One region of the Psychrobacillus sp. FSL K6-1267 genome, then DNA from elsewhere that is predicted to be linked to it. Evidence: a T-box and tRNA genes for the amino acid it is inferred to sense, from the RefSeq annotation. Region 1 holds a T-box; the other holds one or more tRNA genes.

Region 1 (7,496 bases):
ACTGCAAACCCTGCTCCAGCGTTAATGCCAAAAATCCCAGGCGATGCAAGCGGATTTTTCGTTAGAGTTTGCATTAAAACGCCAGAAATAGCTAAGCTACTTCCAACAGCTGCAGCGATTAGAGCTCTTGGGAGTCTAACTGTTTCAATTACAATATGTTCGTTTGAACCATTATTATTTTGAAAAGCATCTAGCACCATTTTCCAAGATGTCTGTGTATATCCATAAATAACACTTGCACACATTAAGAAGACTAGTATAGAAATGACAATAATTAATCCCACTAGTCTTTGTCCGTTCGTTTTTAATAACATAAAAGTAACCTTTCTATTATCCGTAAATTTACACTATTTACCTCTAGTCTATTGCATGTTATATAGAGTGTCAATGAGTTTGAGAATCATTTTCATTTTCATATTGACATAAGTTTACAAGAGAACTATTATAAGGTTTGTATTGAAAATGATTATCATTAATATTTAACTTTAGGAGGTAAGCTAATTGAATAAAATAAAACCTTTTTTCGCTATTATTTCTATATTTTCTTTATTGCTATTAGCAGCTTGTGGGCAAACAGAAGAAGATACTACAACTGGTAAAGAAAAACAAGACGACACTAGCTACACAGTAGAACATGCAATGGGTAGTACTACACTCAAAAAAACACCTGAAAAGATTGTAATTCTTACTAACGAAGGCACGGAAGCCCTGCTCTCTTTAGGAGTGAAACCAGTTGGTGCTGTTCAATCTTGGCTTGGAGATCCTTGGTACGACCACATCAGTGACGAGATGAAGGACGTAGAAGTTGTAGGAGTAGAGCAAGAGGTAAATTTAGAAAAGATAGCAGCATTAAAACCTGATTTAATTATAGGAACCAAAGTGCGTCAAGAAGCTGTATACGATCAACTAAGTGCAATTGCCCCAACTGTATTTTCTGATACTTTACGAGGCGATTGGAAAGAAAACTTTAAATTATATGCTAAAGCGTTAAACCTTGAAGAAAAAGGCAATGAAGTATTAAGTCAGTTTGACGCACATCTAGATGAAGTAAAACAGAGTCTTGGGGATAAAACTGATCAAGAAATTTCTATTGTACGCTTCATGGCAGGCCAATCTAGAATTTATTATACTGATTCTTTCTCCGGCGTAATTTTTGAAGAATTAGGATTTAAACGTGCTTCACAACAAACCGAACTTTTTACTGCTGATAACAAGCTTGGGAATTTAGCTATAGAAGTAGGCAAAGAAGTTATTCCTAAAATGGACGGCGACGTACTATTCTACTTCACATATGCACCACAAGGTGATAAAGCTGCCCTAGATACCGCAAAGGAATGGACAAACGATCCTCTTTGGAATAATTTAAATGCTGTTAAAAGCGGAAATGTTCATGAAGTAAGTGATGCTATTTGGAATACAGCAGGTGGAGTTTTAGCAGCTAATATTATGTTAGATGAAATCGAAGATATTTTTAATAAATAAAAGATTATCAATGAAAAAAACTAGACAATCTTGGTTGTCTAGTTTTTTTACAAAGCTTTACCCTCTCTATACTTCATCAATTTGCAAGGAAGTTTAAGGAATTCAATTAAAAATACCTACACTTTCGTAGCTATTCTTGAGTTAGTGTCCTAAATTTATTCTTTAAACATCCCTTCAATATTATTAAGCTCTATTCGATCTCCCTCCCTTCGATAATCGCTATAATCATTTTCCTCCGTTATCTTTATCAAACCTTTTTGAAAAAAAGATAATAATCGCATAGCTTCATTACTAACCTTGGGCTTAATACTATTAAGTAGTTCTCTTTTACGGTCAAATTCATTTTTATCCCATTCATCTTTTTGTTCTACCTTGGGAATGGCATCAATTCCAGTAATATAGGTAAGACCTAAATATCGTAGAAATGTGTATCCACTACAATAATCCTCATATAATTGTTCTAAAATATCTACTAAGTCATTCTTTTCTTTTATTATGCTTTCCAAGAGTGACATGATTCGTTCCTGTTCAAATGCATAAAACGGAATTTTCGTCTCGATAAGATTCAATAATTCATTTTTTATGTATTTCTTTCTATAATTCAAATCAAGTAAATCAAAGTAAAAATTAGAGCCATAAATACTTTCTATTTCTTTTGTTTTATAAAGCCATTCTTCAAATTCAGATACAGTAATATATCCTTTATAGATCCTATAAAACTGCTTTTGTATATTAAATTCATTATTCATTCTTAAACTTAAACTCCTTAATTTGCAGTAACCTCTTTAGTTAAGTTATAAAAAAGAGCAATATATAATAGCTCACAATATAAAGTTGCCTTTTCTTTAATCAATGGACGATATATTTCTACAGTGTTTTTCCAGCTCACTCAACGTGTATAGTGTAGTAATTGGGAATTCACTTGAAGTTTCTTTTGAATACGTTAAATGAATTACCGCATACTTATTTAGCTCATCTATCCAAAATATCACATCATCATTATCGGCTCTTCGAGCTACTGCTACAGCAAATTTTCCATAGAGTTGGTGGCTTGGCGAAAGTTCTTTTGTTAACTCCTTATTTAAACTTTCCGACATACTTTTTGGCATTAACCACCATGGGTCATCTATAACACCTTTTAATAATTCATGCATATAAGTCAGTCACATCTTTCTGTAGCGTACTTATGTAACAAAAGATCATTTATTTTGTTCACAACGATTCAACCAATCGGTTAAATAAGCATTAAATAGAACAGGCCTTTCAATTTGTAAATTATGACCAGCCCCACTTAAAATTGCAAAGGATGCGCTAGGAAAATTTTCTTTTAAGTCTAGTGCATCCTGATAACCTACCACGTCATCCTGCCTTCCAAGTAAAAACACAGCAGGATTATTAAATTGTGGCTCTTCAAACCAATTACTAAAGGCATAGTTACCGGCGATTTTCTGTAAAAACGCTACATCCCCTCGCTTCATTCCTGCAACAACCTCTTCAGTCCATCGATTAAATGTTAGTTCGTTTAATACTACACAGTTATTCTCGAACTCTTTTTGTATATTACTAGACAATTTTTTAAAGAAACATTCGTCTCTTTCTGCTATATTTTTAACAGGAAGTGTCCTTTGATCATGGTTTGCATTAATAACAGGACAAATAAAGAAAGCACCTAGAATAGGAAACCTATTTTTGGCAATAACTCCACGAGCTAAATAGCCACCGTATGACTCTCCTGCAATTAAAAATGGCTCATTTTGCATTTCCTTCTCTATAAAACCAATAACTACTTCCATTAAATCATCTGTATTGTTTAGATGAGCAAATTGTTTTGATTTTCCCATCCCCGGTAAATCTATGTATATCCTTTTATAAGATCTTCTAGTTTTTTGAAAAAACGGCTCCATGCAACCCTTCATCAACTCCATATCTGGTGAAAATCCATGAAGCATTAAAATAGGAGTCCCTTCTCCGTATATTTCATAGTAAACTTCTACATCATTTACAGTTGTATACATTTAATTGTCCTCCTCTTTTACTGACAAGCACCAAGTGGATTACCATCCGGATCAAAAAACGTAAAGTATTTCTTTTCCTCATCACCTTCAAGGGGTTTTACTGCAATTCCTTTGTTTTTTAGCTCATCGTAAAGTTTCTCAATATTTTCTGGTATAAAGTTAACATATTTCCCCACTCCAAAATTATTGGAAGGAAATTTCATAGGCGTATAATTTTCTACTTTAACTAAACAAACGACAGTCGGTGAATTATTCGATATTTTCATGACAGCTGCTTCTTCTTCAATATAATTTAACTTAAATCCTAGAACGGTTTCATACCATTGTGCTGAAACAGCTGGATTCTTCACAGGAATAAAAATTCCCTCTACTCCATTTAATAACGATGTTCCCAATATGTGTCCTCCTACCTTTGTATATTATGTATTTACTATTCGATGTCTTTCCAGATTTCCCTTTAATAATTTATGATTTCCCACTACTTAATCAACTAAATAATTTACTATTTTAATCTATTTCCCCAAAGATTATTTTTCAAAAAGAAAACCTTGAAGCTAAATCAGCTTCAAGGTTTTTAGTTCTTTTCCATATTCTCGATTAAGTCCAATAATCTTTGTCTTTTATCATCGGCTTCCTCATGAATAATTTTAAAATCATATCCTGTCTTATCTTCGTTAATAGAAATCTCTAAAAGATCTCCTTCTTTTGCGTCGATTGTAAACTTCTCTTTTAAAATAACTAGCTTATCAGCTTTATCATTTTTCCCAAAAAGAATAACAAAAAAATCATCGAAATGATTTAGTATATATTTTTTCGCTTCCATGTTTACTAACCCCCTTTTTTAAAAGCTAATATATTCAAAAATAATAAGAATTTATTTTAATTATTTTAGGTGAAGTGTTCCTAAATCTTATTCTATACTATATAGTTACTTATTTTCACCTATTTTGTCCACTATTTATATAAACTTTTTAAAACGTTCAAAATTTAACCTTTTTAATGAAAAGCATGAAACTTTTTCTATATAACATAAATATTTGGCATGTTTTTAAAAAAGTTGAATAAAAATCGTATAAAAGGCTAATTTTTAACAAAAAAAATTGCTTCCCATTAGTATGAGAAGCAACTAAAATATTATACAAATTTAATCATTTTATAGTTTTTCTTACCTCTTCTAATAATCATAAATTCATCTTCTAATCTGTCCACTTGCCCTACAACATATCCAACTTCTGTAATTTTTTCGCCATTTATAGAAATAGCACCATTAGTTACATCTTCACGTGCTTGTCTTTTAGATGGAGATACAGTTGCTTCTACAATGAAATCAACTATATTTTTTTCATCCTTTGTCATTTCTACCGATGGAACATCCTTAAAAGCATCCTTCATTTCGTCCGCTGTAAGCGCCTTTAGGTTTCCACTAAACAATGCTTGAGAAATTCTCACCGCTTGATCCAACGCCTCTTGACCATGTATCAAGCGAGTCATTTCTTCTGCTAAAGTCATTTGAGCTTTACGTAAATGTGGCTCATTTTGTACAGTTACTTCTAATCCTTCGATTTCCTCTCTCTCAAGGAAAGTAAAAATTTTCAAGTATTTAATAACATCTGAATCGGCTGTATTTATCCAAAATTGGTAGAACTCATATGGAGATGTTTTTTGTGCATCTAACCAAACTGAACCTGAAGCTGATTTACCAAATTTAGTACCATCTGCTTTAGTCACTAAAGGAATCGTAATGCCAAATGCCTTTGTTTCTTCCTCATGTGTTTTACGAATTATTTCTAAACCAGTCGTAATATTGCCCCATTGATCTGATCCACCCACTTGAACTCGGCAGCCATAATGATTGAATAAGTGATTAAAATCGATTCCTTGAATTAATGTATAGGCAAACTCTGTAAAGGAAAGTCCTGAGTCTAAGCGTGAAGCAATAGAATCCTTCCCTAGCATATAATTGATATTAATAAGCTTTCCATAATCTCTTAAAAATTCGATAACAGACATAGGTCCAATCCATTCGCGATTGTTTACCATCTGTGCTCCATTTTCAGATTGGAAATCAAAAATACGTTCCATTTGCTTTTTAATCCCTTGAACATTTAAATCAATTTGTTCGGTAGTTTGTAGTTGTCTTTCTTCTGAACGACCAGACGGGTCACCAATCATTCCAGTAGCTCCGCCGACTAAAAGAATTGGACGATGACCATGCATTTGAAATCTGCGAAGTGTTAATAACGGAACAATGTGACCAATATGCATACTGTCTGCAGTTGGGTCAACTCCACAATATAAGGATACTTTTTCAGTGGATAGAAGCTCATCCATTCCTTCTGCATCAGTTTGCTGATACAAAAGTCCTCTCCATTGCAGGTCTTCAATTAATGAGTTTGTCATTTTTGTCTCCTCCTTATTATTGGAAAAGGCAGTACTGATTTAATTGCCAAAAAACAAAAAGTCCCTGCATGATAAAAATCATGCAGGGACGCTTATTAGTTAGCGCGGTACCACCCAGCTTGAAGGAACAATCCTTCCGCTTTTTCACATGTAACGTTGTGACGACGTATAACTCCAAGCCTGTAATTCGCATCTTAACCACCGACTAACTTTCACCAACCGTTAGCTCTCTAAACAGTATGTATAAGCACTACTTCGGACTTTTCTTCGTTAAATGTTATACCTATTTTACCTAATTTGAATCGTATGTCAATAACTATCGTCTATAATATAGGACTATGATATAATATTGTTGATTTGGAGGTCGAGAAATTAATGAATAAATGGATGGAGAAATTCCACTTATATAAAGAGAAAGTAGATGCCTGGCAATCAACCAAATGGGCAAGAAGATTGCGTATATCTTCAAGTGTAGTGTGGAACTTATGCTTAATATTTTTAGTAGTTGGTCTAACACTTGGAATATTTGCCGCTTCTGTTGGGGCAGGTTATTTTACTTCTTTAATAAAGGATGAACCTTTACGAGAAAAAGAAAAAATGCGAGCTGCTGTGTTTAATTATGAAGAAACCTCAGAAATATACTTCGCTGGAGATGTCTACTTAGGGAAACTTAGAACAGATTTAGAAAGAACTGAAACAAAATTATCGAATGTCTCCCCATATGTCATTGATGCAGTCCTAGCAACAGAGGATGAATATTTTAAAGTTCATAATGGAATAGTTCCTAAAGCAATCATCCGTGGTCTATTACAAGACATGACAAACTCAGATACGCAAACAGGTGGTTCAACACTTACTCAACAGCTGATTAAAAATCAAATTTTAACAAATGAAGTTTCTTATGAAAGAAAAGCAAAAGAAATTCTCTTAGCCATGCGATTAGAGGAATTTATGTCTAAGGATGAAATATTAGAAGCCTATCTAAATATCATCCCTTATGGAAGAAACGCTAACGGTCGTAATATCGCTGGTATTGAAACTGCCGCACAGGGAATTTTTAATGTGAAGGCGAAAGACCTTACACTTCCTCAAGCTGCATACATTGCTGGGATTCCCCAAGCCCCATTCAAATATACGCCTTTTAGTAATGGTGGTGTTTTAAAAGAAGGAGAATCGTTACAGCATGGAATTGACCGTATGAAGGTTGTTTTATATCGTATGAAAGAAACAGGTTACATAACTGAAGCTGAATATGAAGCTTCTGTTAACTATGATATTACAAAAGATTTTAGAAGTAAGGAAGCTCTTCCAGAAGAAAAATATCCTTGGTTAACCTTTGAGATTGAAAAGAGAGTACGAGATATTTTAAGCGTTCAGCTAGCTGAAAAGGATGGAGTCGATTTAGAGGCCTTGGAAAACGGTGATCCTCTAATCGAGAAGTACAATATTATGGCTCAACGTGCTGCAAGCACTGGTGGCTATCGTATTCATACTACTATCAACAAAGATATGTATGAGAAAATGCTTCAAGTAAGGGACGAATTTGAATCCTATGGTCATACTTATACTAATATTAGTGTGAAGGACCCTACTACTGGA
Region 2 (7,496 bases), 1.2 Mb from region 1:
ACCTTTTAACAATTGAACTGCTTTTGTTCCTTTAATAAGAGTTATTAATTTATATATAACAAACCATACGAATAAAACGTCTAAAATATTGACGATTACATTCACTGGCATCAAGTCCGTAAATTGTTCCATAAACGACATTGGGCATCCCCCACTTTTCCTCGCGAATCCATATAAAGTAAGTATAACATACATGTAGTATAGATTTCTCTTTCTAACTCTAACGAAAAAAGTCTATCCAAAGTTTCCTGGATAGACTTTTTATTCGTTTGTCTTTTCATTTTTAAAGAATGAAGCTATATCTTTAGTACTATCTTTTATGGTATACCATAGCCAATCGAATACTTGATTTATTTCCTCCGTTTTACCTGTAACATTTGCGGTAGAAGCCATATATTTAGAGCCGTCAATAATGGAACCATTAATAACTGTTAGATTACCATCCAGTTCACCATCTACTCTAACATCCCCATTTTTAACTACCAAGTCGCCTTTAACGACTTGTCCTTCAGGGATTATAACCGTTTCTCCCTCGACGATTACATGCTCTTGCTTAGTAAACGAAAATTGCTGATCGTTATTATAATTTGAGAAAAGTGCACTACTCATTAACAAAAGAAACATTGCAGCTGCAGTCATAACCGGATGTTGTCTGAACCATCTGCTTACTCCAGTATGTGATTTCTCTTTTGGAAGTCTAGACATAACGGAAAGAGTAAAATCATTTGGTGCCTCTATATGAGCAGCACCCTTCACAAAAGCCACCACATCGCTCAGCTCGTGCATATGATTACGACATTCCGGGCATGATTGCAAGTGTGATTTGAGCTCCAGCTCGTGTTCACGACTAATTTCACCATCTAGATATTCATGCATATAGTGAACAATTCGTTCTGGACACGCACTCATCATGATTCCTCCTATTATAGATTAGGTTGTTTACTTAATTGTTTTCGAAGTGCTTCCCGACCTCTATGAATTCTTGTTTTCACTGTACCCAATGGGAGGTCTAAAATTTCACTAATTTCCTGTAAAGATAATTCCTCCATATATTTAAGTACAATTGCGGATCGATACTTATCAGGAAGCCTGCTAATCTCATATTGAATTCTTTCTTGTAGCTCTAGCTTCATCAGTTCTTCTTCAGGAAGTTCCTCAGACGCTGCAATTTGGGAATACATATCTAGACCTTCCGTACCCTTTACTTCTGCATCTAAATAATAATCAGGCTTTTTTTTACGTATACGGTCGATACATAAGTTTGTTGCTATACGATAAAGCCATGTTGAAAATTTTCTTTTTTGATCAAACGTGTGAATATTAATATAGGCTCGCACAAATGCTTCCTGTGCAATGTCCTCAGCCTCGTGACGATTGCCAAGCATTCGATAGCAAACTTGGAAAAGCCTATTTTGGTAAAGGTCGACAATCTCCGCGAATGCGTCTTTATCTCCTTTTAACACTTGTTTTATTCTCTTGTTAACTAACGCATCCATCGTGTGATTTTCCCCTCCGCTCTATGCGGCTGTCTCTACCTATACGTTTAAGGATTCAACAGGTTTCATTTTTTTATGTTATTTTTAATTTTATCAAACATTTCCAGCTTTGTGTTGATTTAAAAAAAAGAAAAAGCAGACCATTTGCCTGCTTTTCAAAAAAATACTTAAAACAATTATATTAAACTTTCTCCAAATAATGAGCCCATAAGTGCGACTGCCGCATCAGCTGTTCTATTTTTTTCATCCAGGATAGGGTTTACTTCCACAAACTCCGCTGAAGTAATTAAATGGGAAGAATACAGCATTTCCATAGCTAAATGACTTTCACGATAGCTTATTCCACCTGGTACTGGTGTCCCAACTCCAGGAGTATAAAGTGGATCTAGTCCATCTAAATCTAATGATAAATGAACTCCGTCTACTTTACGTTCTAGGAAATAAGCCATTGTTTGATTCATAACCTCTGTCATCCCGAGTTTATCTATTTCATGCATGGAGAAAACTTTAATACCTTTTTCTTTAATCAGTTCTCTTTCCCCTGGGTCAACTGAACGTGCTCCGATGATTACAATGTTCTCCGGTTTAATCTTTGGCGCAAAGTCACGGATATTCACTAAATCATCATGACCTAGGCCGATACTTACTGCTAGCGGCATTCCGTGAATATTACCTGATGGAGATGTTTCAGCTGTGTTTAAGTCAGCATGAGCATCATACCAAATAACACCTAGATTTTCATATTGATCCGAGAGCCCTGCTAATGTACCAATTGCAATGCTATGGTCTCCTCCAAGGACAAGTGGAAATTCTCCTTCTGTCACAACGGAATGGACTTTGTTAGCTAAAGCTGTATTTGCTTCTATCACTTGTTCTAAATTTCGAAGAGTTGTATTAGGTGACTTTTCTTCTCTAGTTTGACTGATTAAAATGTCTCCTTCATCTTTCACCGTATGCCCAAGAGCTTTTAAACGCTCAACGACACCAGCATATCGTATGGCACTAGGTCCCATGTCGACTCCTCTTCTATTTTGCCCAAGATCCATAGGAACACCGATAATTGATACATTTAATTTATTCATTATTTTATACCCCCTTCAGTTCATACATCCATTGTAAATCCTAAGGGTCAGTTGGCTCAACCGAGCAATTTTATGTATATTTATTCAATAAAAACTTTAGTTGTTTTTTAACCTCTGCCCACTCATAATCCACAATGGAGTATACCACTGTATTTCTAACTGTTCCATCAGACCTGATGCGTTCATTTCTTAACACACCTTCTCTGATACCCCCAATCCTTTCAATTGCTTGTTGAGATGGCAAATTTAGCTCATCAGTTTTAAACTGTACGCGGATCATACCAAGATCTTCAAAGCAATAATTGAGCAGCAAAAGTTTACATGTCGTGTTCACATGTGTACGTTGATATTGTTTTCCATAGAAAGTAGAACCGATTTCACAAGCATGATTAACTCGATCTATGTTATAAATGCGAGTAGTACCCATTATTTTTTTGGTAGTAGTGTGTTCTACTACATAAGCAATAGCATTTTTTTGGTCATTCATCTGCTCAATACCAGCTTGTAGCCATTGCCTTAACTGCTGCTCATCCTCTATCTTATTTAGCATATATTTAAATACGCTAGGCTCGTATAGCTCCCATAGCATAGATATATCCGATTCGGTTAATAACCTTAACGTAACGTCTTTATGAGTTAATTTTTCCACCGATTACACACCCTTTGTTCTTTTTTCTAATCATAACGCTTTTAGAGTATGATGAATATATTTTTTGAATCAAAAAAACTCTTCCCATATTAAATGGAAAGAGTTTTATAGATGGAGCCTAGCGGGATCGAACCGCTGACCTCCTGCGTGCAAGGCAGGCGCTCTCCCAGCTGAGCTAAGGCCCCACAATTTATGCTGAGTTGTAATGGCTGGGGTACCTGGATTCGAACCAGGGCATGACGGAATCAAAATCCGTTGCCTTACCGCTTGGCTATACCCCAATAACTGGTGGAGGGGGACGGATTCGAACCGCCGAACCCTAAGGAGCGGATTTACAGTCCGCCGCGTTTAGCCACTTCGCTACCCCTCCAGGCTAATCATAAAACATAAATGGTGGAGGATGACGGGCTCGAACCGCCGACCCTCTGCTTGTAAGGCAGATGCTCTCCCAGCTGAGCTAATCCTCCGTTGCTGTGTCCTAATTAAAAACCGGACAATAAATATTTTAGCATAAAGCTATCTTCAAAACAAGCACTTTTTTATGTATGTTTTCCCTGCTTTTAGTAATGAGAAAAGCTTCCAACCGGATTTGAACCGGTGACCTCTTCCTTACCATGGAAGCACTCTACCTACTGAGCTATGGAAGCATAAAAATGGCTCCGAAGGTAGGACTCGAACCTACGACCGATCGGTTAACAGCCGATTGCTCTACCACTGAGCTACTTCGGAACGTTCTTATCATTTAAAGTACAAATATAATTATAACAAGTATACTTTAAATTTCAAGCTTAATTTAGATATTTTCCCAATGAAATATTTAAAATGTAATATTATAGAATTTAAGGAGTTAAAGTAAAATATTTAGTTTAAATATGTGTCCTTTTTCTATATTTGGAATTATTTCATTGGAATTGCTTCACCATGTTATATTGGCCTTTAAATATTTAATTATACAGGGAAAGTTAGTTTAATTGATCCTTCTGAAATGGATAGTGTGTTTCCTGATGGCTTCGGACTGGTCTTTTACTTATAAGATAACCGAGGAGTTTTTTGAGAGGGATTGTCATGACTTACGTCACGACAATCCCTCTCTTTTTCGGTCATCCTATTGCATCGACAGTCCTGCGCCAACCTACAACACTCGAAACGTTTTTAATGCAGCTTTTGATAATAAGGGAATTGTTGTCCTTCCTACGAGTAGAGCGGCTACCGAAGATACAATTTCGGGAGCCATCCTATTTCTTTATAAGTGGAGAACTTTTTATCTTTTTATTAACAAGGCTATGTTAAAGAGAAAGGTTGATTTAAAATTCACAAAAAGTGAGCTAGGAAGTGTATCTTCAAGCTCATGCATTTACTGTCCATTTTACTAAAGTGATTATAAGTTAAAATAGGAAATAATGACTTCACCAAAGGGTTGAAATCAAGCGAATTATTACTCTTGGTATAAACATTATGATGTTCCAGACCACTTCAAATATTATAGAACCACCAATCTCACCTAAAATTTCTTTAAAAAACCCATCCTGCTTTTCTTTTTTTTTCTTTGCCATCCAACATCTCCGAATCCTCTAATTTATACCTTCGGTAACGAAACTGCCGCGTTAGTGTAACGTGAACACCTTCATAATTTTTTTCTATTTTAGCAAAAATATTCAGTATTGATTAAATTAATTTTAATATATGTTGGGCAACCTTCACCATACCATTTTTCGATAAATTAACTTTTTTCTTCATCAGAGCCATTAGCAATATAAGAAACACTTAACATTATTAATGAATAGCATCTTTTTATTTAGATGCTTTTGAGCTGCGAAACCAGGTGGACGGCAGATTTCTTCGTCAGCCGCAGTCGTTCGGTTCTCGCGTATGCTATACGCTCCGAGCCTCTCTTCCTTGCTTCCTTGAACTCTTTGCCCCTCTGCTTTCTCGCACACTTGCTTAGATAGAATTGGTTAGTGCCTTCGGCACTTCTAATTTCTTTATAACAAACAAAAAGCCGCCACCGATTACTCGGTAACGACTTCCTATAGTGCCCAGCGACGTCCTACTCTTGCAGGGGGACCCCCAACTACCATCGGCGCAGGCTGCGAAACCAGATGGACGGCAGATTTCTTCGTCAGCCGCAGTCGTTCGGTTCTCGCGTATGCTATACGCTCCGAGCCTCTCTTCCTTGCTTCCTCGAACTCTTTACCCCTCTGCTTTCTCGCACACTTGCTTAGATAATGATGATTGCCTTCGGCCTTTTTCTCTTAATACAAAAAAGCCGCCACCGATTACTCGGTAACGACTTCCTATAGTGCCCAGCGACGTCCTACTCTTGCAGGGGGAGACCCCCAACTACCATCGGCGCTGAAGAGCTTAACTTCCGTGTTCGGTATGGGAACGGGTGTGACCTCTTCGCCATCATCACTAGACTTTGAGTTGTTCACTCAAAACTGGATAAAAGACATCATTAATGGAAACAAACAATTTGGTTAAGTCCTCGATCGATTAGTATTCGTCAGCTGCACGTGTCGCCACGCTTCCACCCCGAACCTATCTACCTCATCGTCTTTGAGGGATCTTACTTACTTGCGTAATGGGAAATCTCATCTTGAGGGGGGCTTCGTGCTTAGATGCTTTCAGCACTTATCCCGTCCACACATAGCTACCCAGCGATGCCCTTGGCAGAACAACTGGTACACCAGCGGTGTGTCCATCCCGGTCCTCTCGTACTAAGGACAGCTCCTCTCAAATTTCCTACGCCCACGACGGATAGGGACCGAACTGTCTCACGACGTTCTGAACCCAGCTCGCGTACCGCTTTAATGGGCGAACAGCCCAACCCTTGGGACCGACTACAGCCCCAGGATGCGATGAGCCGACATCGAGGTGCCAAACCTCCCCGTCGATGTGGACTCTTGGGGGAGATAAGCCTGTTATCCCCGGGGTAGCTTTTATCCGTTGAGCGATGGCCCTTCCATGCGGAACCACCGGATCACTAAGCCCGTCTTTCGACCCTGCTCGACTTGTAGGTCTCGCAGTCAAGCTCCCTTCTGCCTTTACACTCTTCGAATGATTTCCAACCATTCTGAGGGAACCTTTGGGCGCCTCCGTTACACTTTAGGAGGCGACCGCCCCAGTCAAACTGCCCGCCTGACACTGTCTCCTACCCGGGTTACGGGTATGGGTTAGAATTTCAATACAACCAGGGTAGTATCCCACCGACGCCTCCTCCGAAGCTGGCGCTCCGGGCTCTAAGGCTCCTACCTATCCTGTACAAGTTGCACCAAAATTCAATATCAAGCTACAGTAAAGCTCCACGGGGTCTTTCCGTCCTGTCGCGGGTAACCTGCATCTTCACAGGTACTATAATTTCACCGAGTCTCTCGTTGAGACAGTGCCCAGATCGTTACGCCTTTCGTGCGGGTCGGAACTTACCCGACAAGGAATTTCGCTACCTTAGGACCGTTATAGTTACGGCCGCCGTTTACTGGGGCTTCAATTCGCACCTTCGCTTGCGCTAAGCACTCCTCTTAACCTTCCAGCACCGGGCAGGCGTCAGCCCCTATACTTCACCTTACGGTTTTGCAGAGACCTGTGTTTTTGCTAAACAGTCGCCTGGGCCTATTCACTGCGGCTCTTCTAGGCTATACACCCAAAAGAGCACCCCTTCTCCCGAAGTTACGGGGTCATTTTGCCGAGTTCCTTAACGAGAGTTCTCTCGCTCACCTTAGGATTCTCTCCTCGACTACCTGTGTCGGTTTGCGGTACGGGCACCTCCCACCTCGTTAGAGGCTTTTCTTGGCAGTGTGAAATCAGGAACTTCGGACTAAGTCCTCGCCATCACAGCTCAATGTTACAGAGTGCGGATTTGCCTACACTCACACCTCACTGCTTGGACGTGCATAACCAACAGCACGCTTACCCTATCCTACTGCGTCCCCCCATCACTCAAACGGTGGGGTGGTGGTACAGGAATATCAACCTGTTGTCCATCGTCTACGCCTATCGGCCTCGACTTAGGTCCCGACTAACCCTGAGCGGACGAGCCTTCCTCAGGAAACCTTAGTCATACGGTGGATGGGATTCTCACCCATCTTTCGCTACTCATACCGGCATTCTCACTTCTAAGCGCTCCACCAGTCCTTCCGGTCTGACTTCAACGCCCTTAGAACGCTCTCCTACCACTGATACCAAAGGTATCAATCCACAGCTTCGGTGATTTGTTTAGCCCCGATACATTTTCGGCGCAGCGTCACTCGACCAGTGAGCTATTACGCACTC

The links. A T-box is a leader RNA that pairs with one kind of tRNA and senses whether it is charged. The one in region 1 lies ahead of tyrS (tyrosine--tRNA ligase), so its partner is inferred to be a tRNA-Tyr.
Region 2: it has a tRNA-Tyr gene. The T-box ahead of tyrS (tyrosine--tRNA ligase) is inferred to sense a tRNA for this amino acid. The anticodon was not compared.

The regions. Positions count from the first base shown of each region.
Region 1 is NZ_JBBOOR010000001.1:2,731,441-2,738,936, forward strand. Features, by position in the region: gene MHB55_RS13885 (FecCD family ABC transporter permease) at 1-314, opposite strand, end outside; gene MHB55_RS13890 (ABC transporter substrate-binding protein) at 502-1,482, shown strand; gene MHB55_RS13895 (hypothetical protein) at 1,638-2,231, opposite strand; gene MHB55_RS13900 (hypothetical protein) at 2,328-2,636, opposite strand; gene MHB55_RS13905 (alpha/beta fold hydrolase) at 2,682-3,497, opposite strand; gene MHB55_RS13910 (VOC family protein) at 3,515-3,892, opposite strand; gene MHB55_RS13915 (DUF3006 family protein) at 4,072-4,320, opposite strand; gene tyrS (tyrosine--tRNA ligase) at 4,632-5,897, opposite strand; T-box leader at 5,979-6,174, opposite strand; gene MHB55_RS13925 (transglycosylase domain-containing protein) at 6,273-7,496, shown strand, end outside.
Region 2 is NZ_JBBOOR010000001.1:3,958,420-3,965,915, forward strand. Features, by position in the region: gene cdaA (diadenylate cyclase CdaA) at 1-141, opposite strand, end outside; gene MHB55_RS20280 (anti-sigma factor) at 262-909, opposite strand; gene sigW (RNA polymerase sigma factor SigW) at 924-1,496, opposite strand; gene rocF (arginase) at 1,673-2,578, opposite strand; gene MHB55_RS20295 (GNAT family N-acetyltransferase) at 2,649-3,227, opposite strand; tRNA gene MHB55_RS20300 (tRNA-Ala) at 3,340-3,412, opposite strand; tRNA gene MHB55_RS20305 (tRNA-Gln) at 3,434-3,508, opposite strand; tRNA gene MHB55_RS20310 (tRNA-Tyr) at 3,514-3,597, opposite strand; tRNA gene MHB55_RS20315 (tRNA-Val) at 3,619-3,694, opposite strand; tRNA gene MHB55_RS20320 (tRNA-Thr) at 3,802-3,874, opposite strand; tRNA gene MHB55_RS20325 (tRNA-Asn) at 3,882-3,956, opposite strand; gene MHB55_RS20330 (hypothetical protein) at 4,634-4,780, opposite strand; rRNA gene rrf (5S ribosomal RNA) at 5,529-5,644, opposite strand; rRNA gene MHB55_RS20340 (23S ribosomal RNA) at 5,701-7,496, opposite strand, start outside.